Flammeovirga yaeyamensis: one gene and its partner. Each later gene encodes a partner of the first gene's protein in a complex. Links are inferred from orthologs where the notes say so. Each region holds a gene or a part of one and is shown on either strand. Other genes may lie near its edges. The genes, in order: KMW28_RS06630 and uvrB.

Region 1 (16,497 bases):
CACTAAAATCGGCATCATCGTATATTTCAAAGTAGTTACTATTAATTTCTTCCATCATGTTAATGATTCCACTATTCATCTTCAATGCCCCCTGAATATAAATGTCTGAAGTTCCTGTGATGTTGGAAAAATCAACTGTACCTCCGTTCATTATTAAACCATCTATAAATAGAGTTTCATTGGTGGTCCCTATATTAGGGATGAAATTACCACTGTTAAGTGTAGTCGTACTATCGATTTGTATATCTCTTTTTACATTCGGAGCAAAAATACCTTGATTGATATTTAAATAGCGTTGTACTCTTAGATCTCTACAGGAATCGGATTGAATGATGACAGAATCAGTCGCTGAGTCTGTATTGATGGTAAGATCGTAAAACCATACGTCTAAGTAACTTGTCAGTTTTGATATACCAATGGAGACTCGATCTTGATAAGAGGCAGTCATAATAAATTCGCCTCCACTAATTGTCCATGACCCCGAATTACATTTTATACTACCGCCAATGGTAATTGTACCACCCGTTATAGTAACGTGCTGTCTTCCGGGTCTTATACTCCAATAAAAATTGCCTCCAATATTTACATTACCTGAAGACATTGTAAAATAGCCTTCCGATTCATATTCTCCAGTACCCGTAAAGTGATTGGTCACATTAAGGTTCCCATCTTCGATAATAAATTCACCATAACGGTGATCCATATAAAAGTTACTACAGTTTAGCGTGCCGCCAGAAATGATTTTCAATTCGTTCTGGTTGGTGATATAAAAGTCAGCGATGGTCACTGTTTCATCTATTATTAAAGTATCAGTAGCCGAATTATCAATCACAACATCATCTGATGAAGTTGGAATAGAGGAGGGGCTCCAATTATCGGCGTCATTCCAATCGGTACTTTTAGTGCCTAACCAAGTGATAGTTGATGCTTTTGATATACTTATTGATAGTAAGCATATGAATAGCATTTGGGTAATTCTCATAGTTTGGGTGTTTAAAAAAAGCTGATGTAAACTTTTAAACATACGTGGTTTAAATTCAGTTCACATATCTATTTGTATGAGAATCTTAAAGGGTTAAATAATTCAATACTGATATTAAAACTTGAAATGTTGAAATTTATGATGGGAAAACAAAAAAAGACTGCATCAATATTATATGAAACAGTCTTAATCAATTTCTTTAATTTGAACTAAAAGCGCTCAATCTTTACATGGCAATAAGGCTTTTTCTTATTCTTGAAATAATACATTTGATGATACTCTTCAGCATCCCAGAATGTATCTGCCATGGTTACTTGAGTAACGACATTATAGCCATTATCTTTTAATTCTTTAATCAATTTCTTCGCTATAATTTTTTGATTTTCATTCTTATAGAAGATTTCAGATCTATATTGTTTTCCTACATCTGGACCTTGTCTGTCTACTTGTGTAGGATCGTGTATTTCAAAAAACAGACGAGCCAATGTTTCATAAGATACTTTTGATGGATCATAAGTCACTTTTAATGCTTCTGCATGTCCTGTATCAGTGTAACAAACTTCTTTATAGGTAGGGTTATTTTTCGCTCCGCCAGTATATCCAACACTAGTATCAATAACGCCATCTAATTCAGCAAAGAAGTACTCCACACCCCAAAAACAACCACCAGCAAAAATAGCTTCTTCTGTTGTAGCAGGCATTTCTTTTTCCTCAGGAGAGAAATTTAAAGATACAGAGTTCACACAATGTCTAACGTTTTTATCAGTTAATCTTTCCCCTTCAAAAACATGACCGAGGTGGGCATCGCAGTTTGCACAAAGAATTTCAGTACGTCTACCGTCCGCATCTACTTTTCTTTTTACTGCCCCTTCGATTTCATCATCAAAAGCAGGCCATCCACAATGAGCATCAAACTTATCTCCCGATTTATATAATGGTGCATCGCATCTTTTACAAGTATACACTCCATCTTCAAAGAAAGCATCGAATTTTCCTGTTCCCGGACGTTCTGTTCCTTTATTTACGATAACATATGTTTCAAAATCATTCAGTTTATTCCATTCTGTTGGTGATTTTTTCATATTCTGAGCATTTATCAAGGTGGATATAAATAATAGAGCAATTAGTTTGATAATCTTTTTCATAGTAATAATGTTTTGTTGATAAGCGGTTAAGCTATCGCATAGGTGTATAATTTGATATTACAAGTTTAGTAAAGTTGATATAATCAAAATGTGGTACACTTCACATTTGTTTTATTTGAGATTGATTTTAACAGTATTTTAATTGAAATACTCAATAAACTACGACTTTTTGATATTCGAAAAACTAGGGTATAAAAAAAGCCACCCATAAGGTGGCTTTAAAAATAAATATATTTTTGAAGCTTATTCAGCTGTCAATTCAACTAATTTGAAACCTTGACCGTGAACGTTCACGATTCTTAAATTATCGTCAGGTTTCAAGAACTTTCTAAGCTTTGTGATATACACGTCCATACTTCTTGAGTTGAAGTAGTTATCGTCTAACCATATTTTCTTTAAAGCTAAAGAACGGTCCATAATTTCATTCTTATGAATAGCCAATAAACGTAATAAGGCAGATTCTTTAGAAGTAAGACGTTGCTCAGCTCCGTCAACATTGTGTTTCAACATTTGTGCGTTGAAATCGAATGTAAATTGACCAATTTCGAAAATTGTTTGTTTTTCTTTCGAATCAGTTTTGCTCTTAGTTCTGCGAAGGATAGAAGTAATACGAGCTAAAAGCTCTTCCATACTAAATGGCTTAGTAATGTAATCATCCGCACCTACTTCGAAACCTCTTAATGTATCTTCTTTCATCGACTTTGCAGTCAAGAAGAAAATTGGAATATCAACATCAGATTTACGGATACGTTCAGCTAATGTGAAACCGTCCATCTTTGGCATCATCACATCAAAGATACATAAATCATGATCTCCGTCTTGATACGCTCTTAAAGCTTCTTCTCCGTCTTGCGCACGTGTAACTTCAAAATTTTTAACTTCTAAGTACTCCGTTAATAACATCCCTAAGTTAGGATCATCCTCTGCAAGTAAAATTCTCGTTTTATCCATTTTCAGATATTGGTAGTTGTATTATAAATTCACTTCCTCGGCCAAGTTCACTCTTACACTTAATCGTACCGTCGTGTGCTTGGACTATGTTTTTTACATAACTTAAACCTAAACCGAATCCTTTTACATTGTGAACATTACCTGTTGGCACTCTATAAAATTTATCGAAGATTTTCGAAATGTGTTCTTTTGGTATTCCCTGTCCGTTATCCGAAACTTTTATCTCTAGATTTTCACCTTTTATAGTGGCCATCAGATCAATTTTTGGAGCTTCCGGAGAATACTTATTCGCATTATCTAACAAGTTAAAAATAATATTAGATAAATGTAACTCATCGCCAGTAACTTTTGCGTTTTCTGCATCCCAGTTGAGGTTTAATTGACCTCCTCTGTCTTCAATTTTTATTAAAGTGTTCTCGTAGGCAGTTTTCATAATCTTCTGCATGTCTACAGGAACTTTCCTTAATTTTAAATCGCCACGTTCAATTCTGGCAATTTGAAGGACACGTTCAACTTGACGACTAAGTCGCTGATTTTCATCTTTTATAACACCTAAATACCTACCTGTTATACTAGGCATTTTTTGTACATCCGGATCCATTAAGGCTTCAGTAGCAAGAGCAACAGTGGAAATCGGTGTTTTCAGCTCGTGTGTCATATTAGATATAAAATCATTTGTTATTTCTGAAATACGTTTTTGCTCTATAATAGTTCTAGCTGCGAACACAAAAGTAAGAAGTGTTAACAAAATAAATCCTAAAGATGAAAAAAGAACAAAACGCATTTTGCTGATCAGAAATCTATTTTCTTCTGGGAATTGTAAATACAAAACGTTAGAGTCGTCGAAGATATCTTTAGGGTATAATGATATGCTGTATTTACTTTCGATGATTGTAGCATTTTTTTCTACGTTGCTACTCATTATCACCGTTTCTTTAATACCGTCTTTTTGTTTAACAGCAAAATCGTATTTGGTTTTAATGCCCCTTAATTCCATTTCCTGCTTTAATAGGGAATCTAGTGTACCAAAATTTACTCTATCTTGCAGCATGGTATTTTCTGATAATATCATTTCTGAAACTACCTGATTCACCAACTCCGTTTTTTTCATGATCAAGTCCATGGCCTTGTCTAAACGCTTCTTAGCTGTTGAGTCTGTGGTGATATTACTTAAAATACTATGTTTTTTAATGGATGAATCACCACTTATACCATATTTATTTTCCTCAAAATCAGATAATACGGTTTTTGTCGCAGTACCGGTCTTTTTAATTTCGGCCTTTTCTTGAACTTTATAGGCAATACCGTCTTCTGCTAATTTATCTGAACTGATGGTTTGGGATATCTTAATGTTCTGTTTATGTGTCCAGTAAGCTTGTTGTTTTGTAGAATCATACCTCACGACAATATCGCTGTTTGATACAGAGATATCGTCCATATAACGTTTTGTTACCGTAAGAATCTCTTGTTGTTCTAACCTTTTTACTACACTAGTAAGTGTTTCTCCGATCTCTTGTTCAAAGTGACTTTTTCTCTCGGAAATAGCTGATTTAATCCAATAATATTGTAATGCAGCAAGGCCAAACATGGCGATACACATCAAAGAAATGATGGTAATGAGTCGTCTTTTTGTCATATGATATCAGAAACTGAAATGATCAGTTTTATCAAGTTACTATTAATTAATAAAGCAAAGTAATGTTTTGAAGATAAGAATTCAATTTTTTTGATTAGTAAATACAATAATTTATGTATTACATCAAAAGGGTGTACACACTACATTGACTATTCACAAATAAAGAAAATGATTTACAATTTCTTTAGTATTTAACAAAACTTATTTTAAATGTGCTTATTAATTGCTCCTAACACTTAGCACTAACATTTGTATCTTAAATTTGTTATAAAATTAAGTGAATAATAAATGCTTTTGCAAAACTGATTTTATTTAAAATTAATGGCAATCCTTAAAAGAACTTGTTTTAAGATTTTATTGTATTAGTTAAATATTTTTCACAAGTTATTTAAATGATTGCAAATTATTGGTTTTTAGCAATTTAAATGCTAAAGTTCAACTTATTAGAATTTGTTAAGAATTAGAGTCCATTAAACACTTTAAAAGCTGTTTTCATCTTTGTATTATTGTGTAACAAACAAAACGGAGAACCAATTAATCCTCCCTTATAAGCAAAAATAGCTCAGTGGCAGAGCGTGATTATTCCAAGAATAGTTCAAGGCATGGGTTCGATTCCCAATTTTGCTCTCATAGTAGAAAGTAGCAATGAGAAATAGCGAAAAAGAAGGCTTGTTTTACGAGCCTTTTTTTTATGTCCAAAAAATAAGGTTGCTTCATTTATGGATGAAACAACTTTTAATAATTATATCAAAAAGTACTACTGTTTATAACTTTCTAACGTCTTCGTACGATCCATTAGGCGTCATTAATAGTGCTGGAATAATATCTCCAATTCTTTTGGCCGCCTCTTTAGGTTTAGGCATCACATCTGTTCCTCTCGCTTCTTTAAGACGTTGCATACTTGGGAACTTGTCGTGATCTACAACTTCACACAAATAATCTTGCATTCCAGTATCAATTAATCCTGGAGCTAAAGCGGTATAATGTGTAGAAGGGTACTCAGCAGCATATAATTTGACTAACATATTTACAGCTGCTTTAGAAATAGAATAACCTGACCATCCTTTATTTCCATTGATAGAAGCACCAGAAGAGATGACAACCACTTGGTTTACCTCAATACCCATTTCATATAAAGTATCCAGTATTATTTTGTTAGCCCAAAGGTTAATATCCATTACTTCTTTCATTTCTGAAATGGAAGCTTCAGTTATGCCTTTAATTTCTCCAAGTATTCCAGCGTTTAAAATCACAACTTGTAAGTGATCTACTCCACTAAGAAGGCTTTGAATATTTTCTTTTATCTGATCAAAATCAGAAACATCAGATAAAGTATGTGTATAGTTCTCTTGTGTATCAAGTTGTGGGGCAGCACTTCTGCTTAACCCAAATACTCGATCACCTTTTTCTAAGTAATACTCTGCAAAACCACTTCCAAGGCCTTTGCTAGTACCTGTAATAAAAATATTACTACTCATTATTTCTTTAGTTTAAGATGGATGTTTTCGTATATCATTTCTGCGTGAACTCTCGAGTTCTCGATAAACCAAGAATTTGTTTTCATTCCTCCGCAAACTACTCCTGCAAGGTAAATGCCTTCTTGATTGCTCTCGTGTGTATTGGTATTGTATTCAGGGGCTTTGATATGGTCATCTGATAAGGTAATCCCGATACGCTGTAAAAAGTCAAAATCAGGCTGATAACCTGTCATGGCCAAAACAAAGTCATTCGATAGACGAGTCAATTCCTTTGAGTTCATATCTTCTATAATAATCTCAGTAGGAGTAACCTCTTTTACCTCATGTTGGAAGAATACTTTAATACTCCCTTCTTTGATTCTGTTCTCAATATCTGGTTTTACCCAATATTTTACTCTATCGTTAATTTCCTCTTCCCTTATTATTAAAGTAACATTTGCTCCCTTTCGATACGTTTCAAGGGCTGCATCAATGGCCGAATTCGCACCACCAATAACCGCAACATCTGTAAAAGAGTAGAGGTGAGGATCGTCGTAATAATGTTTTACTTTAGGTAGATCTTCGCCTGGAACATGCATTAAGTTAGGGATATCATAAAATCCGGTAGCGATTGTGACCGTTTTCGCTAGATATTCGCCTTTTGATGTTTTTATTTTATAGACCTCTTCTTCGTTAAATGACTTATCAACATTCAATACTTTTTCAAAAAGGTGAATATTGAGATCCCAAGTGGTTTGTACTCTTCTGTAGTACTCTAGGGCTTCTCTTCTTACCGGTCTGTGATTATGGGAAACGAAAGGAGCATTACCAATTTCTAATTTTTCGGATGTCGAGAAAAAAGTCATATTCACAGGGTAGTGATACAAGGAGTTGACCAAACACCCCTTTTCTAAAATAAGGTAGGACAATCCTTTTTTTTCTGCTTCAATACCACAGGCTAATCCAATAGGACCGCCACCTACAATAATGTTGTCGTAGATCATATTATTTCTTTAGACGAATAAGGCTGATTTTATCAATTACTTTCTGTAGATATTCTCTATTTTCAATCATAGAGAAACCAAAGTCGTTTATTGATAAAGCCAAGTCTATATGTTCTGTTTCAGTTAAATCTTCAAATGTAGCAGTGAGTTGTGCTGTTCTACCATTTTTAAAAGTACCGTACAATGAAATAGATACTGAGTTTACCGTAGAGTATACCAATCTACCGCAATGTTTATAATGCTTTGCCATTGTCGGATCTTCCATTAATGGTTTTTCCACTACTTTTATCCATTCTTCTTTCATTTTCTCTTTCCAGAAAACTTCGTTCGAACGGTTATTGATATTTTGTATCAAGATATTAAAATCGGATACAATACCCATAGGCATGTGACCGGTTAATAAAGCTGCATAAGTCTTGTGTTTTTCAGAATCAAAAACAAACGAGTCCTTGAGGACGCCAAGCGAATCATTATTTAAACTATCATAGAGTTGATATACTTGCTCTCTAAATTCACCCAAGTTTTCGTTCTTGATTCTATGGATAAATTCCTTTTCATCTTCTTGGAAAGGATTGTGAACATGAATCATAGCACTTGATATAGGAAATAGAGTAGTGGTATTGTGCATATGGAAGGTACCAACGGCTCTTTGCACCGAATCCATACCTAGGCGACTCATCAAATAATCTCCATTGGCATCTGTGGTGAAATGAATTAAACCACTGGCTATTTCACTTAGCCTAACCTTTTCTCTAAGTAATTTATTTTTGTAATGCAGATAGTCATGAAAGAATTTCATTTTATTCGAGCTAGCATCGAATTTTTGAATTTCAGACAAAGGAACTCTTTCATTTGGTTTTACAGTACCATTGCTTACCTGTCTTGTATATTCAAGAACATAAAGCCAATAGACTAATCCTCCAACAGTAGACAGTTCGTTATCACGCCATTTTATTACTTTACCTGAATTATCGTTATAAGTAAGGTGAAACTTAGTAGGGTTTTCCTCTATAAATTCTAAAAAATAGGGAGGGGGTTTGATGTCTTGACCAAAAAGGGAAAAAGTGATTCCTTGTAAGAGGAATATATATATAAAGGCTTTCATGTATTTACGTTCGGTAGTTTTATAGTACAAAAATCCCACATCAAAGTGTGGGACCTTGTCTTGACATAAATATACAATTATTTAAATCAAGTAATATACTATATGAAATAAATGATTATTCATCTTCTAGGATCATCAACTTAGCGAAAGTAAGGATTAAGGTCTTTTTACCCACCTCTTCGAAATTGATGATCGCTCTTCTGTCTAAACCTTCATCCGAGATTTTTTCTACTTTACCATCGCCAAACTTTGTATGTCTTACTGTTTGTCCAATAGTAAGATTATCAGTATTTGATGGGTGGAAAGGACGATCATCCTTTGGCTTCACCGCCTTTCTGATAAAGTTGGAAGGTTGTTGTCTTAAAGATCTAAAGTTAGAAAAGCCAGGTGTGCTACCAGGACCTAAGTCTTCCGAAATACTGCTTCTTCTCATACTAATGTATTGAGGAGCAATTTCGTCTATAAATCTACTTGGGTCACACATAATGGTTTTACCAAAACGGTAACGTTGCAAGGCATAAGACATGTACAGACGCTGCTTGGCACGAGTAATTGCCACATAGAATAAACGTCTTTCTTCTTCCAGGTCTTCTCTTGTCTCCAACATCATTTGAGAAGGGAAAAGATTCTCTTCCATACCAACAAGGTAGACGTAATCAAACTCCAAACCTTTCGACATGTGGATGGTCATTAAGGTGATGGCATCTGAAACATCTTCTTTATCTTGAGTGGTGATCAAAGAGATTTCTTCTAAATAAGTTGTTAGACTCTTATCTTCTTTTTCGGGATCATCAGTAAATCCTTGTATACCGTTTAGAAGTTCCTGTAAGTTGTCGTATCGGTTTTTACCTTCAGGCGTTTTGTCGTCGTATAACTCTCTTAGAATACCAGAGTTTTTGGCAATAAATGATGCGGTCTCGAAAGCATTCTTTTGTTCTGATTGCATTTGGAAGACCTTAATCATATTGGCAAAGTTCTCCACTTGTGTCGCCACACGACCTCCAAAGAACTTTCTGACATTGGCAACGATATCCCAAATGCCCATTTTGTTCTCTGCCGCTTTTACAAAAAGGTTGTTTACCGTTGTCGGTCCAATTCCTCTTTTAGGGTAGTTGATGATCCTTTTAAAAGCTTCTTCGTCTTTTGGGTTGGTCACAAACTTCAAGTAAGCGATCATATCCTTAATTTCCTTTCTCTGATAGAAAGAAAGTCCACCAAAGATTTGAGCTTTAATAGATAACTTTACCAAAGCTTCCTCTAGAGCTCTTGACTGAGAGTTCGTTCGATAAAGAATGGCGATATCAGAAGCAGGAATATGATCCTTAATCATCGCTTGCTGTATACTTTGTGCCACTCCACGTGCTTCCTCTAAATCTGTTGGCGTACGGAATACTTCGATACGTTCGCCAATAGCATTTTGAGTAAATGTATTTTTTTCTAATTGATTCTTATTGTGTGCAATAACAGAGTTGGCTGCTTCTACAATGGTTTGTGTAGAACGGTAATTCTGCTCCAATTTGATCACCTTTAATTCCGGGTAATCGGTCTTAAAGTTGAGGATGTTTTGGATGTTTGCCCCTCTAAATGCATAGATAGATTGTGCGTCATCGCCTACCACACAGATGTTACGGTTTCTTGCCGCCAATTTTCTGGTGATAAAATATTGGGTGACGTTGGTGTCTTGAAACTCATCAATAAGCACATATTTAAATTTACTTTGATATTTGTTTAAGACATCTAAATGTTGTTGGAATAAAACGGATGTATTAAAAAGGAGGTCGTCGAAATCCATCGCATTTGCTCTGAAACAACGAATAGCATATTCTTTATAAATCTCCGCAATTTTAGCTCTTCCAGAAGCTTCGTCTTCTAAACGTAAGTCGTTATTTTGTTCGTAAGCTCTCCAAGATATCAAATTGTTTTTTGCCGAGGAGATTCTAGATAAAACTACACTTGGTTTATATAATTTATCGTCTAGACGGAAATCTTTTACTACTCCTTTGATCACTGATTTAGCATCTTCAGAATCATAAATAGTAAAGTTGGATTGATAACCGATTTTCTCCGCTTCAAAACGAAGAATTCTAGCAAACACGGAGTGGAAAGTACCCATCCATAAATTCTTAGCATCATCGCCTACAGCATCGACAATACGTTCCTTCATTTCTCTTGATGCCTTATTGGTAAAGGTTAGAGAAAGAATATTGAACGGTTCTACTCCGTTGGCAATCAAGTGAGCAATTTTATAGGTTAATACCCTTGTTTTTCCTGATCCTGCACCGGCAATGATCATCATTGGGCCATCCATAGTCACTACAGCTTCACGCTGAGGTGGGTTTAATCCTTCTAAATAATCCATTATATAAATCTATCCTGCAATTGATCTGCTAATTTACAATCAATTTTGTTACTTTTTTATACATTTTGAATTATTGTCGATAAATTTTTACGCATAACGCAAGCTGATGTAAAGAAGGATAGATGGTAAAAACTCAGTTGTAGTGTTGTTTATCAATTAGATAAGGGAGGACAATGTTTCCTCTTAAGGGAGGAGCTCTATTCCTCTTAAGGGTGAACAATCCGTCCTCTTAAGGGAGGAATGATATTCCTCTCCGGGAAGGAAGAAGTAAATGATGTAAATAGATCGGAAAACATAATTTCTATAAAGAGGATAGTAAGTAGTTGCTTCAATAAATTTGATGTGTTTTTTTAAATAAAGCCCACAAACCAATGAAAATGCTTAATTATTGTAATATTCTAAGAATTGTCTGTAAAATTTAGAAATTACTACTGTTTCTTTTTGCATTTCTGAATGAATTTTAGAAATTAAAATCATGAAATTTTAAGACTTTTTAGATTTTTGTAAACAAAAGTATCAATTGGTAATTTATAGTGATATACAACCAGTAATTTTGAGCATGATCTATCAAGTAATTAGCATCATATCAATTCAAATAACTTGAACATGCATTGAAAATGTATTTAATTCCCTTCTGCTATGGATTTTACTATCAACTTTGGAACCCGCCCTATAGAAAGTGGTGACTTGTTAATATCAGAGCCCTTTATGAAAGATCGTAATTTTTCACGATCGGTAATCATCATGTGTGAACATAATGAAAATACGGGTTCATTCGGCCTGATTTTAAACAAGCCATCTTTAGTGACTATCGAAGAAGTGGAAAACCGTTTGTCCATAGATTCACCTATTTATGTAGGAGGACCTGTAGAACAGGATACATTACATTATATTCATAAATTTAAAGATGTCACCAATGCCATTCCTTTAAAAGATGGTTTGTATTGGGGAGGTAATTACAACGAGATTCAAGTACTGAACAATAAAGGACTTTTGAACAACAATAACTGTAGATTCTTTATGGGATATGCAGGTTGGGATGAGTTTCAACTTCGTTCTGAATTGAAAGAGGACAGTTGGATGGTTTCTAACATGAGACTTTCTGAGATTTTAGATTATCCTGTAGACGATTTGTGGAAACATGTACTCACAGAAATGGGAGGGAAATATAAAGTTTTCGCAAATGCTGCAAAGAATATTCGAATGAATTAGAAAATAAGATTAAGATTACGATATTGTATAGCCTTTCGCCTTGTGTGGAAGGCTATACGTGTTTATAAGCAAATAATATATATACCAAAGATGCAAAATCCTTTATTAGCACCTTTTAAAACTGTTGATGGAACAGCACCGTTTTCATTAATCAAAGAAGAACATTTTATCCCTGCATTTGATCATGCAATCTCATTAGCCAAGGAAAATATCAAGAAGATTGAAACGTCTTCTGAAGAACCTACATTTAAAAGTGTTATAGTAGATTTAGAGCATTGTTCTGATTTATTGGGGCAGATAAGCAGCATATTTTTTAATTTGAATTCAGCAGAAACGAATGATGAAATTCAAAAAATAGCGCAAGAAGTATCACCTAAATTAAGTGGACTTAGAAACGATATATTACTAAACCAAGGGATTTTTGAAAAAGTAAAATCAATTTATAATCAAAAAGATACCTTGGGTCTTGATATTGAAGATGCGAAACTGTTAGAGAAGACTTACAGTGACTTTGCACTCAATGGAGCAGAATTAAACGAAGAGCTAAAAGGTCAATTAAGAGAAGTTGATCTTGAACTTTCTAAGTTATCGCTTACATTCGGCGAGAATGTATTGGCAGCCACAAATGCTTATGCGATGATCGTTGAAAAAGAAGAAGAATTAGCCGGACTTCCTGATGCCGTAAAAGAAGCAGCAGCGATGTCAGCTAAAGAAAAAGGAATGGAAGGCAAGTGGGTATTTACACTTCAATATCCGTCATATATTCCATTTATGACATATGCTGAGAACGAAGCGTTAAGAAAGGAATTGTTCTTTGCCTTCGGTAGCAGATGTTTCGATGGTCACGATAACGACAACCAAGAGATTGTAAAACAATTGGTGTCATTTAGAAACAAGAAAGCAAAATTATTAGGCTTTGATAATTATGCCGATTACATTTTAGAGAAAAGAATGGCGACTTCACCTAATGCAGTCGTAGAATTCTTAAACGACCTTCAGGAAAAAGCTAGACCAGCAGCGGAAGCGGAAGTTGAAGATGTAATTGCTTATGCTAAAGCAAACGGAGCAACTACTGTCAATCGTTGGGATTGGGCATTTTGGTCAGAAAAACTGAAGAAGGAAAAATTTGCGATCGATGATGAAGCGCTAAAGCCTTATTTCAAACTAGAAAATGTACTAAATGGTGTATTTGAGGTAGCCAATAGATTATATGATCTAAACTTTACGCCTAGAAATGATATTGATAAATACCATGAGGATGTAATGACGTATGAGGTTACTGATAATAATGGAAGACATATATCCATTTTCTATGCGGATTTCTTCCCAAGAGTGGGTAAAAGAGGTGGTGCATGGATGACTTCTTTTAGAGGACAAAGCATTACTGGTGATACAGAAAAAAGACCTCATGTGTCTATTGTTTGTAATTTCACTAAACCAACTGAAACGAAGCCTTCTTTGTTGACTTTCAATGAGGTGACTACGCTTTTCCATGAATTTGGACATGCATTACACGGAATGTTGGCCGAAGGTAAATACGAAAGTCTAACGGGTACATCAGTATATTGGGACTTTGTAGAATTACCCTCTCAGGTATTGGAAAACTGGTGCTACGAAAGAGAAACATTAGATCTTTTTGCTAAGCATTATGAAACAGGAGAGGCTATCCCTCAAGAATTTATCGATAAAATAAAAGCTTCATCCACTTTCTTAGAAGGGTATCAAACACTACGTCAGGTGAGTTTTGGATTGCTCGATATGAAATATCATCAATTGGCAGATGGGAAAGTAGAGGATGTTTCTACTTTTGAAAAGGAAGCAATGAAGCCAACTTCAATTGATCAATTAGGAAAAGTAGAAGGAACAAATATGTCAGTGGCCTTTTCTCACATCTTCCAAGGAGGATATGCGGCAGGATACTATTCTTACAAATGGGCTGAGGTTTTAGATGCAGATGCTTTCGAATTATTCAAACAAAAAGGAATATTTGATAAAGAAACGGCAAACAGTTTCAAAGAAAATGTGTTATCTAGAGGAGGAATAGAAGATCCTATGGAGTTGTATAAACGCTTCAGAGGACAAGAACCAAAGGTAGATGCACTATTAAGAAGAGCAGGTCTTTTGAAGTAGTAATAAAAAAGTATTACCTTTGTACTTATTACAAAAATTGTTTAAACAAATAAAAGTGATTTTAGCTTTTATCTAAATTATAAAGAAATATGATTGAAGTATCTGATGCCGCTGCAAAGCGAATAATCGAACTTAGAGAACAGGAGAACAGAGGTGAAGATCAAAACGTTCGTGTTTCTGTAAAAGGTGGAGGTTGCTCAGGTCTGATGTACGACTTGGCTTTTGATGCCGAAATTAAAGATACAGACGACGTTTTCGAAGACAAAGGCGTAAAGATCTTTGTTGATAAGAAGAGCCTTCTTTATTTAGTAGGAACAACGTTAGATTTTTCTGATGGTTTAAATGGTAAAGGTTTCCAATTTGTGAACCCGAATGCAAGTAGAACTTGTGGATGTGGCGAAAGCTTCTCTATCTAACTAAACCATTTTAGTCGTATTTACAGCGACTAGAAGAAAAAAAACAAAAAGAGCTGATCTCAATAATATCTGAGATCAGCTCTTTTTTTTATAAATTTAGTTTAAAAACTTTTTTTTCAAGCAACATTTTTTTATCATAGGTCGATGAGTAAATAAAATGCTGGGTTTTGACAACTCAGATAGAATAGAGTATTTTCGATTCAACTTCTAAATTGATAAATAAGGGACTTCGCCTGTTTTGCCTGCTTTAAATTCTGGCTTAAATCTGTTAAACTAAAATGAAATTATCTTTACTTCTTAGAATATATATATTCATTCTAATTCAATTGTTTTGGAGTAGTATGCTTCAAGCAAATACATTAGATGAAATTGTGATTGATAATCCCCAAAACGAAGATGTGTTCTTTATTCGTTCCTCTCAAGTAAAAGTATTCGTTGAAAAAGGGAGTAATGAAGTTGATATTCAAGAAATATTGAAGGATTCAACTATACAATTCCAACCTTTAAAATCGGAGAGTATATTTATTACCGATCAATCGATTAAAGAGTTTTGGGTGAAAATTCAATTAAATGGAAATGTATTTACACACGATCGTTGGATTTTTGAAATCCCAGATTCTCACATAGGAGAAGTCCAAGCCTATATACATATTGTTGGCGATACTTTATTAAAAGTTGAAAAAGCGGGTTATCAACATCGTTTTCATACCAGAAATTATAAGCACAAGAATATCATCTTTCCAATGGATCAAGTGAATTTAAGGAAAGGGGATAAAGTAGAAGTGTATTTAAGGTATGATACACCATTTCAAAATGTGCTTTTTTACAAAATATCAAAAGCTAAAGCATTTATTCGATACTCAAATACTGAATATTTAATGTTGGGTTTAAACTATGGGATATTAGTATGTCTTATTGTGACAAGCATATTGTTATTCCTTACCATCAAGGACAAATTTTTACTCTTCTTAATCTTATTTTTATTGGGTAGTATATGTATAGGCTTGTCAGAAGATAATTTAGCTTCCGAATATCTTTTTAATAATTACCCTGGTTTCAATTACATACTATTAAAGTTTTCTGCCACAATTAGTATGATTTCAATTGTTTTGATGGCAACTCAATTCCTTGAAATAAGAAAAGAAAACCTTAAAGTGTATTCGGCTATTATTGGTATCAGTTTATTGAATGCATTTTATTTCCTCACCTTTAAAACATTAAACGATAGTATTTGGAAGTTGCCAACTTTCCTAATCCCCTTTTTGATTATTCTAGGATACATTTTTACTGAAAGAAATCAAAAGAAACAACAGGTGAAATACTTCCTATTGGGGTATTTGATTATCCTTACGGGATTGGTATTTCAGGTGCTTAGAAGTTACGGTATTTTTGTATCAGCCAATATCTTAATTGTATATTCTTATAATATAGGCTTATTATTAACAGGTCTATTTATGACGCTATCACAAACAGAACGATACAAAATCTTAAAAGAGGAAAAAGACAAGGCACAACAAGAACTCATTAAAGATTTAAAGATTAGAGAAAAGGTAATTGAGGATAAGGTAGAAGAACGAACAGAAAAAATTAAATCGCAGAACTTAATTATTGAAAATAAAAATAAGGAATTGGAATGGGTGAATGACGAACTCAATCAGCAAAGACTAAAAATTCAAGAATTAAATAAACAGCTAAAAATTGAAAACGAAAAACTACATGAAGATGTTGAACACTTAGAAACAGCACGTGTCTTAATGCAGGAGGTCACCTTTGAAGAATTTGAAGGTATGTTCCCAACAGACGAAAGTTGCTATAATTATTTGGAAGAAATAAAATGGAAAGAAGGCTTCCAATGTAAGAAGTGTGGTCATGATGACTATGCTACAGGAACAGGGCACAATGCTCGACGTTGTAAAAAATGTAACTATAACGAATCGGTCACTTCAGGGACTTTATTCCACCGTTTACACTTTCCAATTAAGAAAGCTTTTTACATGGTTTTTATAGTTTATGCTAAGAAGGGAGAGATCTCTTCCACAAAGTTAGCAGAGGTTTTAGAAATGAGACAGAACACCTGTTGGAAGTTTTCTAAGAAGATCA
Region 2 (11,232 bases), 2.9 Mb from region 1 along the record:
GTATTTGGAGGTAGAACATCTTTCCCAAGTAGATCATATATGGAAGAAAACCTTCCTTCTTTAGAAGAAACTGTATAAAGCAGACTTCATTCAATCAAAAATAAATTATTAACTCTTTGAATAAACAACAATCATTATGGAAGCAGTAGCAGCAAACCCAATTGAACAAGGAATCGTAAGTGACTTATTTGAAAAGCTTATCCAACCTGCGGCACCTAAAAAAGTAGCAAAGGTCGGTTTGGTAGGTATTGGCCTTGAGGAACATTTTGATTGGGCTTCTATTAAAAAAAATTACAGAGTAGCTCAAGAAAACCTTCAATTGGCTTTACCTAATGAGTATTTTCAATTGACATGCACATCAGAACCTATTCAAACAAAAGAAGATATTTTGGCTTGGCTTCAAAGTCAAGAAAAAGAAGGAGTTGATGCAATTGTAGTGTATCAAGGTTCTTATATAGCAGGCGACTTAGCAGCTACATTGGCTCGTTGGTTGGTGCAACATCTAGTTCCTGTTTTAAGTTGGTCGCATGATGAGGCAACAGGAGGGCGATTAGTGAATAACCGTCTTTGCGGACAGAATTTCTTGCTGAATATTTTAAGCTCAAGTAAGGTGAAATATTCTTGGTTGTTCGAAAACCCAAAATCAGAGAATCTTAAAGAACTAATTATGCCGTTCGCAAAAGCAGTATATGCTAAAGCATCGATGAACCAACGTATGATCGGTATGGTCGGTGGATTTAGAGTACCTGGTTTTTACGATTGTGAATTAAACGAGATTGCTCTTTTAGAACGTTACGGTTTGATAGTAGATCGTGTAGACTTCGAAACGATCTGGAAGCACGGTCAGAAGTTTAAAGAGTCTGATATAGATGAAATCAGAGAAAAGCTATTGTATCATCCGGCTTGTAAATTCAATAATGTTACCCCTGAACAAATTAATAAATCACTTCGTTTGTCGTTGGCGGTTGCAGATTACTCTAGACAGCAAAATTATATTGGTATTGGTTTAAAGAACTGGCCAGAGTTGTTCGATCATTATGGAATCGCTGGTGATGGAGCAGGTGCCTTAATCCAGGATATTGGTATTCCTGTAGCTGATGAATCGGATATGGGTGCATTGCTTACAATGGTTGTGATGAATCAGGTGACTTTAACAGAAGGTCTTCCAACATTAGTTGATTTGTCATTAATTGATCAAGGTAATAACAGAATCGGTTTCTGGCACTGTGGCGGAGCTCCAACAAAATTAATTAATGAACCAACAGGGTTTGAAGTGAGAAACCATAGTATCCTAGAGAATTTCAGTGTTGAAAGCAGCATGGGAATGTTACTTGAGTTTATGCAAAAAACGGGACCAGTAACTATTGCTAAATACCAATACCCTGATGGAGCTAGAGTATTTAACTTCGAAGGTGAAATCTTACCATCAGAAATGGCTTTTAGAGGAAGTTATGCTGAAGTTCGTCCAGAAATTCACGAATCAAAAGATGTGCTTTCGGCTGTATTGAATAATGGATGTGATCATCACTGGATTATTGGTAGAGGACATTTCTTAAAAGATTTGGATACGTTGAACCACTGGTTGGGGGTGAATCAAATTGATATTCCAAAAAGCTTAGATCATCTATACGGTCATAGTTTATAATCAAATAGACATTTAAATAATGGGGCAGCTACTTGATGTTGCCCCGCACATCATCTTATAATTATGGAAAAGAATTTTTCAGAGGATTTCGCGTCATTGCTCGATCTCTTCAAAGCATATAGAAAAACAGAAAGGTGTTTGGCGTCTTTCAATGTAAATGATAATTATGATTTACAGGCAGTCGTTGAAGCAGCCAACGAAATGGATACGCATGTAATGGTCATGACTTATCCTCCAGTTGCCGATTTGATTACACCACAAGTGTTTACAAAAATGGTGGAAGGAGTACGTTTGAATGCCAAAAACAAAGTGTATTTACATTTGGATCATAGTGTTTCGGTTGATCAATGTAAAGCGGCTATCGACTCCGGTTACGATTCTGTAATGATTGATGGATCTCAACAAGCATTGGAGGAAAATATTAAGATGACGAAACAAGTAGTCGCTTATGCAAAGTCTGCTAATGTAGTGGTTGAAGCTGAAATTGGTAAAATCCTAGGTCGTGGTGTTGAAGTGAAATCAGATGATGATTTCTTAGCCTCAGTTTCTGATGTAAAACAATTGTACGAAGAAGCGCAACCTGATATTGTGGCAGTAGGTATTGGTACTGCTCATGGTTTTACTCCTCAAGAACCTAAAATCCACTTTGGTCGATTAGGTGAGATAGCAGAAGCTATTCCTGCTCCTTTAGTATTACACGGCGGTACCGGTATTCCTGATTTAGATATCCAAAAATCAATCACTATGGGTATGAGTAAGATTAATATCGGAACCATAGTGCACACTACTTATATGCAAGAAGCCATGAAGCGAATGAATGAAGCAGGAATGAATGCTTATCCTCCATTTATAATGAAAGAAGTCTTGCCATTAATTAAAGATGTAGTAGTGGATCGTTTAAAAGCAGTGAATTTTCAAAATGAACTTGTAGTCTGAAATAAATATCAGAAACTCTTTTAAAATTGCGACATATAAAAAGGATACCTTGTTGTGGGGTATCCTTTTCATTTATATAAGGTGTACAGTCCTAAAATAACGATACACTAAAACAATCGTTATCATGGAAGAAAATAAAAATCAGTTCATTAAACGTACCCAAAAGGATTATCCAATGTCCTTAAAGCTTCAAATTGTCTCGGAAGTTGAAAACGGTCAACTAGGTCTTAAAGCAGCTCAACGTAAATATGGTATTCAAGGGAATCAAACTGTAAAGATTTGGTTACAAAAATATGGTAACTTTGACTGGAACCATAAAGTAAGTGCCATGAAGAAAAAAACACCTGAACAAGAGTTATTAGAGCTTAAACTTGAGTTGGAAACAGCAAAAAAGAAAATCAAACGATTAGAGGCTGAAGCAGAAAAAGCTGACCATAAATCAATTATTTTCGATATGATGATTGATTTGGCTGAAAAGGAATATAAAATTGATATAAGAAAAAACTCTTCACCCAAGTAGTAGACCATTTCAGAGGTGAGTATTCTAAAGGTGTAGAATATTCAAGTCAATTACTTGGGAAAGACCGTCAAGTGTATTACCGCTCTATTAAGCGAAAAGAAAAAGATCTGAAAATTTCTGAGCAAGTAGTATCACTCGTAGAAAACGTTAGAATAAAGTTACCCAACAGTGGTCATAGAATGTTGTACACTCTACTGTACTCTGATTTGAAATCTCTGGGTGTAGGACGAGATAAATTGCTGCAGATTTTGAAAGCCAATCACTTAGATATAAAACCTAAGAGAGCATATCATGTAACAACAGACTCAGATCATAGATTCAAAACTTATCCAGATTTGGTTGATGGCTTAGAAATTACTAGGCCTGAACAAGTCATGGTAGCTGATATTACATATGTTGGCACAAGAGATAACCCTTGGTATTTAGCTTTAATTACGGATGCTTATTCTAAAAAAATTATGGGATATGACTTATCTAGGTCGTTAGATAAGCAAGGTGCAATTAGGGCATTAAAAATGGCAATAAAACAACGTGAGTATAAGGGGGAAAAGTTAATTCATCACTCAGATAGAGGTGTACAGTATTGCAGCAAAGCTTATCAGAAATTGCTTAGAAAAGCAAAAATTATAACGAGTATGACTGAGACTTATGATCCATATAAAAATGCTATTGCAGAACGCATCAACAGAACCATAAAGCATGATTTTAATCTGAGTAAATATGTTAATTATGAAATAGTCTTTGAAGCATACTTAAAAGAATGTATAAAAACTTATAACTTAGTGCGACCTCATATGTCATGCTATATGAAAACACCAATTCAAATGCATAAAACAAGAGGAAAAAGAAGAAGAACTTACCAAAAGGTAAAGGTAAAAGCAACATAACAAATTTTAGAAACCTTTAATGGTGGAAATATGTTAGGCGAAAAAAAGACCCAATAACTTTTAAATTATTGAGTCTTATATTTAAAATAAATTTAGTAAAAACCTGTATCGTTATTTCAGGACTTTACAAGGTTGTTGATATTTATGCTACTTCAGTATCTTTAGAAGCAAACTTCTCAATTCCATATACTAACACAAAACCAACAATAGCCAACACAATTGCTAAGATCAACTGATTATCACCTTCGAAGTGTTGAGGAAGAATAGACTTCTCAATTAAAGGTTTCGTTTCTCCGTGACGGTCTACATAAGTCTTCAAGATCTGTTTCCAAGGCCATACCTTATTTAAAGAACCAATCATTACTCCCGATAAAAGAGCAATAGTGAAATCGTGATACTTCTTTAATAGGAATGATAATATTCTAGAGAAACTAGTGATACCAATAGCAGCACCCGCTCCAAATACCGCAATTACTTTAATATTTAAGTCTGTAATCGCAGAGATAATCTGATCATATTGTCCCATTAATAGTAACATGAATGAACCAGAAATACCTGGAAGTATCATGGCACAAATAGCAATCATACCGGCGAAGAAGATATAAATCATTCCTTCAGGAGCCTGACTAGGTGTGGCGATGGTGATCCAATACGAAAGAACTGCACCTATAATAATGGCTATGATCGTGGCTACATTCCATTTCTTCACTTGTTTTCCCACAAGCAAAGTAGAAGCGATGATTAATCCAAAGAAGAAAGACCAAAGCCCGATAGGTTCATGAACTAAAAGATATTTCATCAATTTAGCTAGTGAGAATACCGCTGTGCCAATACCTACAAATAATGGAAGTAAGAAATTAAGGTCTAGTTTTTCCCAAAGTTCCTTGATTTTAAATTTCGATAATAGTTTTAATGCTTCAAGGTCGATAGAATTGATTGCATTCAATAATCGCTCATAAATACCCGTAATAAATGCAACTGTTCCTCCAGAAACACCGGGTACTACATCAGCCGCACCCATAGCTAATCCTTTTAAAAAGATAAAAAGTTTTTCTTTCATTGATTTGATCTTCTAATTTGGGGCAAATATAAGGTAGTTCATTTAAATCTATCAGAAATGACACAAAGAAAAGCATCAATTGATATGGGGACCAACACTTTTCAGTTATTAATAGGAGAAGTGGAAGGTCATGATAAGATAAAGAAATTATATACTGAAGATATTTTTGTTCGATTAGGAAAGGGAGGAATCTCCGATGGTTATATTACAGAGAAGGCACAGCAAAGAGCGTTTGATGCACTCGGAAAGTTTCATCAAATAATAAGTGAATATGATGTGGTGTCTATTGAAGTAGCCGCTACAAGTGCAGTAAGAGTAGCTAAGAATGGAGTAGAATTTCGTGAAGCGATTAAATCAAAGTTTAATTTTGATGTAAATATCATTCAAGGAGATGAAGAGGCAGAAGTGATTTATTATGGTGTACGGTCTGACATATCAATAGAAGACACAGCTATTATTATGGATATAGGTGGTGGAAGTACAGAATTTATTATTTGTGATAGCGAAAAAGTGCTTTGGAAAGAAAGTTTTGAAGTGGGAGCACAACGATTATTTGATTCCTTTTGCAAGATAGATCCTATTGCATCATCAGATAAAGAAGCATTATTTGATTATGTAGAGAACAGGTTGATGTCGCTTTGGGATGCCGTCGGAAAATATCAACCAAAGAAAATTATAGGAGCAGCAGGTACTTTCCATACGATTCAAGAAGTTTATGGAGCTTATAATAATGTGTCAGCAAAGGATGTACAAGTGGTAGATAATTCCGATTATGATGAAATGTATGAGAAGTTTGTGGGATGGAATAGAGAAGAACGTTTTAAGATAAAAGGACTTATTCCTCAGAGGGTAGATATGGTCGTTCCGGCTTCTTGTTTACTAAAATGTGTCCTAGATAAATTGTCTTTAGGAAAATTATTTATATCTTCAGCATCTCTAAGAGAAGGTTTGTTACTGAGAACGAAATAAATACCATAAATTCCGACTTTAAATACAATATAAACCCAAATTAAAGCCTAAAATGAAAAAACTTGAATAAATTTTTGATTTAGAAAGGTTTGTTTGCATACTCTTAACAAAGATTTAAAATAGAAAAATATATATTGCAACTTGTTGATTTTTAATGGTTTGTAAGTCGTTTTAATTGCACTGTAATTATCACTTATCCAATAAAAACCTATTTTAACGTATATAAATCTATCTATTTTTTAGTTAGATGTTTGAAGTTTTTGAAAATCAATTTACCTTTGCATCTCGAATAGATACGAGAACCATTTTTTGGTACTCAAAATCTTGCCTTGGGAAGGTTCCAGAGCGGTCAAATGGGACGGACTGTAAATCCGTTGCTTCGGCTTCGCAGGTTCGAATCCTGCCCCTCCCACTATTAACAGACAAAGTTGTCTTCGGATAATGGCGTTTGTTGAGAAAAGTATAGTTAGTTTTCTTCAGATCTCTAATTATACCTTTTAAGGAAAATCGGTAAATCTGCCTAGCTAGATTGCGGTATTCGCATAAGCTGCCGTAGCTCAGGGGTAGAGTACTTCCTTGGTAAGGAAGAGGTCGGGAGTTCAAATCTCCTCGGCAGCTCGATTTTGCTTTCAAAATCTGAAGATTGAAATCTATTAATTGTATATAATTCTTTTTAGAAAAGATGGCTAAGGAAACATTTGACCGTTCGAAACCCCATTTGAACATTGGTACAATCGGTCACGTTGACCACGGTAAAACTACTTTAACTGCGGCAATTTCATCAGTTTTAGCAAACAAAGGTCTTGCTGAACAAAGAGATTTCTCACAAATTGACAACGCTCCAGAAGAAAAAGAACGTGGTATCACGATCAACACTTCACACGTTGAATACCAAACTGAGAACCGTCACTACGCACACGTTGACTGTCCAGGTCACGCCGATTACGTGAAAAACATGGTAACTGGTGCTGCACAAATGGACGGTGCTATCCTTGTAGTTGCTGCTACAGATGGTGCTATGCCTCAAACTAAAGAGCACATCCTATTAGCTCGTCAGGTTGGTGTACCTAAAATCGTTGTGTTCTTGAACAAAGCGGATATGGTAGACGACGAAGAGATGCTTGAGCTAGTTGAAATGGAAGTAGCTGAAGAACTTGAGTCTAAAGGTTATGAGGACGCTGTTATCGTTCGTGGTTCTGCATTAGGTGCATTGAACGGTGAAGATAAGTGGGTAAAAACAGTTGAAGAATTAATGGAAGCTGTTGATACTGAAATTCCTCTACCAGAGCGTGACGTAGACAAGGATTTCTTAATGCCAGTAGAGGACGTATTCTCGATCACAGGTCGTGGTACAGTAGCTACAGGTCGTATTGAGAAAGGTGTTGCTAACACAGGTGACGCAGTTGAAATCATGGGTCTTGGTGACAAATTAACATCAACTATTACTGGTGTTGAGATGTTCCGTAAGATCTTGGATAGAGGTGAAGCTGGTGACAACGTAGGTATCCTTCTTAGAGGTATCGACAAAGCTGACATCAAGCGTGGTATGGTAATCTGTAAGCCAGGTTCTGTAACTCCTCACAAGAAGTTTACTGCTGAGATCTACGTTCTTTCAAAAGAAGAAGGTGGTCGTCACACTCCATTCTTCAAAGGTTACAACCCTCAGTTCTACTTCCGTACAACTGACGTAACTGGTACTATCGCTCTACCTGACGGTGTTGAGATGGTAATGCCTGGTGATAACGTAACTATCACAGTTGATCTTCAAAAGGAAATCGCAATGGAGGAAGGTCTTCGTTTCGCGATCCGTGAAGGTGGACGTACAGTAGGTGCAGGTCAAGTTACTACAATCGTTGAGTAATTGATTCTCAACATTAGTTGAGCACATATATTAAGAGGTTATCTAGCAATAGATAACCTCTTTTTATATTTTACAGGGTTTTAATAAATGCATAAGCATCTTCAGTTTATATGATTTATCGAAAAGTAATAATCAAAAAACTCCTAACTCCTCGTTCCTAATTCCTAACTATAAAAAAATCCCATCAGAAAATACATTCCAATGGGATTCCATATATCAAAGTAAATTACTACCTACTACCTGCTTAAACCTTACTATTCTTTACTCTTTCAAGTTCAAACATTATATCTCTTAACCTCGCTGCTTCTACAAAATCAAGATTACTTGCTGCTTTCTCCATATCTTTCTTCACTTGAGCAAGTTGTTCTTTTATATTAGCAGACTTACTGTTTTCCTGATAAGTTGATGCCTCTTCCGCTGCTTTTGCTTGGCTTTCTTCCTCAGTTTGGTATTCTTTAGTGATTGTTTTTCTATCAGCAACTTGAGTTTGTTCTAAAATAGCATCATGTGATTTTCTTACAGTTGTAGGAGTGATACCATGTTCTACATTATATTCATGCTGCAGTTTACGACGCCTTTTGGTTTCACTAATCGCTTTTTCCATCGATTTAGTCATTTTATCTGCGTACATAATTACTCTACCTTCCGAGTTACGGGCAGCACGACCGATCGTTTGTATCAAAGAGCGTTCATTTCTTAAGAAACCTTCTTTGTCTGCATCCATAATAGCCACCAAAGAAACTTCTGGTAAATCCAATCCCTCTCTCAAGAGATTTACACCAACAAGTACATCGACGATACCCAAACGAAGTTGTCTTAGAATTTCTACTCTATCTAAAGGTTTAATTTCCGAGTGGAGATAAGTCGATTTTACCCCGATATCATCTAGGTATCGGGATAATTCTTCCGCCATTCTCTTGGTCAGCGTGGTAATTAAAATTCTATCCCCCTTTTCGATGGTAGCTGTGACTTCCTCTAATAAATCATCAATTTGATTTAGTGTTGGGCGAACATCAATTTCTGGATCTAAAAGTCCAGTTGGGCGAATGACTTGTTCGGTAATTGCTCCTTCTGTTTTTAGTAATTCGTAATCGCCAGGAGTAGCACTTACATAAATACTCTGACTTACGATACTTTCAAATTCATTAAAAGTAAGTGGTCGGTTGTCTAAAGCTGAAGGTAAACGGAATCCATTATCTACCAACGAAATTTTTCTAGAACGGTCACCTCCCCACATTGCTCGAATTTGAGGTAGAGTAACATGACTTTCGTCGATTACCATTAAGAAATCGTCTGGGAAATAATCAAGGAGACAGAAGGGGCGTTGACCTGGACGTCTTCTATCAAAAAATCTTGAGTAGTTTTCAATACCAGAACAATAACCCAACTCACGGATCATCTCCAAATCGAATTCAGTTCTTTCTTTTATTCTTTTGGATTCTAATACTCTTTGATCTTTTTCGAAATATCTAATCTGTTCTATCATTTCATCTTGAATCTGAACGATAGAATCATTTACTGTGTCTTTGCTTGTAACAAAAAGGTTGGCTGGGAAAATTGTGATACCATCTTCGCGGGATTGCATTTTGCCAGTGATTGGATCGATACGTTGAATTTCTTCAATTTCATCATCCCAATAAATAATACGATAAGCAAAATCTGCATAGGCAGGGTAGATATCAACCGTATCTCCTTTTACTCTGAAATTACCTCGGTTAAATTCCATTTCATTTCTAGAGTAAAGAATATCTACAAAATCGCGAAGTAACTTTTGTCGAGGATATTCAATTCCTGTTCTTAGTTTGAGAACATTTTTTCCGAATTCCTCAGGATTACCGATACCATAGATACAAGAAACAGAAGCAATCACGATCACATCTCTTCTACCTGATAGTAAAGCAGAAGTACAAGCCAATCGAAGCTTTTCAATTTCTTCATTGATCATTAAATCTTTTTCAATGAATGTGTCTGTGGTTTGAATATACGCTTCAGGTTGATAATAATCGTAGTAGGAAATAAAATACTCTACAGCATTTTCAGGAAAGAATTGCTTGAATTCTCCATACAGTTGTGCTGCAAGTGTTTTATTATGACTCAATATTAATGTCGGTCGGCCGGTCTCTTTGATAACATTCGCTATACTGAATGTTTTACCAGAACCCGTCACACCCAAAAGAATTTGAGATTCCTCTCCACTTTCCACTCCCTCTGCTAATTGTTTAATGGCAGCGGGCTGATCACCCATAGGTTTAAAATCGGCTATTAATTTAAAATCCATATTTCGAAAAATAGTAAGCTATAAATATACTAATTTCTTTTCCAATTTGCTCTTTTTGTCTTGGATGAAGTGATTATTCATATAAAAAATAAATGTAGAAATAACACTAATATTAATTGATGTAATTCAGTGATAATCATCACTTAAAAATTTATTGATAAGCTATAAATTGATTTTTATCCAAAGACAACATCAACTAGAACTTAGAAACAACACATACCAATAATAAATTATGATGGAAAATTTAGAATCAGCCCTGCTGCTTTTAGTGGTTGGGATGGGGACTGTATTTACTATTCTAACGATGGTTGTTTTATCCGGTAAGCTAATTATTAACATCACAAACTCTTATTTGCCGGAAGAAATACCAACTAAAAAGTCGATCAATCCAAAAAATGGGCCTTTAGTTTCTCCTCAGATGGTAGCCGTTCTTTCCGCATCGGTTTCAATCGCTACAAAAGGAGAAGGAAGAGTAGTAGAAATTACAAAATCAACGAAGAACAAAATTTAACCTTAACCTAATCAGCATTAAAAATGAGCAGAGAAATTAAATTTTCTTTGGTGTACCGCGATATGTGGCAATCATCAGGGAAATACGTGCCTAGAGTAGATCAATTAACGAAAGTAGCACCTCATATTGTCGATATGGGATGTTTCAGTAGAGTAGAAACCAATGGAGGAGGTTTCGAGCAAATCAATTTATTGTTTGGAGAAAATCCGAATAAAGCGGTAAGAGCTTGGACAAAACCATTTAAAGATGCGGGTATTCAAACGCATATGTTGGAAAGATCATTAAATGGAATTCGGATGAGTCCGTGTTCTGAAGAGTTGCGAAAAATGATTTTCCGCTTGAAGAAAAAGCAAGGGACTGATATCGCGAGATCTTTTTGTGGACTAAATGATCCAAGAAACTTAGAACGCTCTATACGGTTTGCAAAAGAAGGAGGGATGATCGCCCAAGCGAGTTTATCCATTACTTTTTCTCCTGTTCATACTGTTGAATATTATGTGGATTTAGCCAATCATTTAATCGATGTAGGTGCAGATGAAATCTGTATAAAAGATATGGCTGGTAT

Evidence for each region.
Region 2: the proteins of KMW28_RS06630 (region 1) and uvrB are in contact, whole or in part, in a crystal structure (PDB 7EGT), measured with the Thermus thermophilus proteins. The link is inferred for Flammeovirga yaeyamensis from one-to-one orthologs. Residues at the interface, in WP_096412145.1 of Thermus thermophilus: His654, Arg656, Phe657, Gln666, Asp668, Glu669, Lys680, Arg681, Leu682, Ser683, Lys685, Tyr686, Ala687; in WP_096411307.1 of Thermus thermophilus: Glu23, Leu25, Arg26, Asp27, Gly28, Glu29, Arg30, Phe31, Arg55, Glu326, Asp327, Phe328, Glu379, Ser382, Gln383, His398, Gly400, Arg401.

Annotation. Positions count from the first base shown.
Region 1 is NZ_CP076132.1:1,703,092-1,719,588, forward strand. What follows is about bases 8,018-10,974. They hold KMW28_RS06630 (ATP-dependent helicase), read right to left. Parts: upstream 10,640-10,974; coding sequence 8,396-10,639; downstream 8,018-8,395. Other genes in these bases: KMW28_RS06625 (hypothetical protein), read right to left, coding at 8,018-8,280. In the rest of the region: KMW28_RS06590 (hypothetical protein), read right to left, coding at 1-982; KMW28_RS06595 (bifunctional methionine sulfoxide reductase B/A protein), read right to left, coding at 1,192-2,127; KMW28_RS06600 (response regulator transcription factor), read right to left, coding at 2,371-3,078; KMW28_RS06605 (sensor histidine kinase), read right to left, coding at 3,071-4,714; KMW28_RS06615 (SDR family NAD(P)-dependent oxidoreductase), read right to left, coding at 5,479-6,192; KMW28_RS06620 (YpdA family putative bacillithiol disulfide reductase), read right to left, coding at 6,192-7,175; more of KMW28_RS06625, read right to left, coding at 7,177-8,017; KMW28_RS06635 (YqgE/AlgH family protein), read left to right, coding at 11,348-11,851; KMW28_RS06640 (M3 family metallopeptidase), read left to right, coding at 11,942-13,981; KMW28_RS06645 (HesB/IscA family protein), read left to right, coding at 14,071-14,397; KMW28_RS06650 (7TM diverse intracellular signaling domain-containing protein), read left to right, coding at 14,676-16,497. UniProt on the Escherichia coli protein: A helicase with DNA-dependent ATPase activity. Unwinds DNA duplexes with 3'-5' polarity. Translocates on single-stranded DNA with 3'-5' polarity. Initiates unwinding more efficiently from a nicked substrate than double-stranded DNA.
Region 2 is NZ_CP076132.1:4,576,236-4,587,467, reverse strand. The notes cover bases 7,640-10,636. They hold uvrB (excinuclease ABC subunit UvrB), read right to left. Parts: upstream 10,157-10,636; coding sequence 8,123-10,156; downstream 7,640-8,122. Other genes in these bases: KMW28_RS18115 (OadG family protein), read left to right, coding at 10,389-10,636; tuf (elongation factor Tu), read left to right, coding at 7,640-7,878. Outside these bases: KMW28_RS18170 (carbohydrate kinase family protein), read left to right, coding at 1-78; KMW28_RS18165 (L-fucose/L-arabinose isomerase family protein), read left to right, coding at 137-1,645; KMW28_RS18160 (class II fructose-bisphosphate aldolase), read left to right, coding at 1,709-2,581; KMW28_RS18155 (transposase), read left to right, coding at 2,706-3,101; KMW28_RS18145 (DUF368 domain-containing protein), read right to left, coding at 4,131-5,048; KMW28_RS18140 (Ppx/GppA phosphatase family protein), read left to right, coding at 5,106-6,017; more of tuf, read left to right, coding at 6,700-7,639; more of KMW28_RS18115, read left to right, coding at 10,637-10,667. UniProt on the Escherichia coli protein: The UvrABC repair system catalyzes the recognition and processing of DNA lesions. A damage recognition complex composed of 2 UvrA and 2 UvrB subunits scans DNA for abnormalities.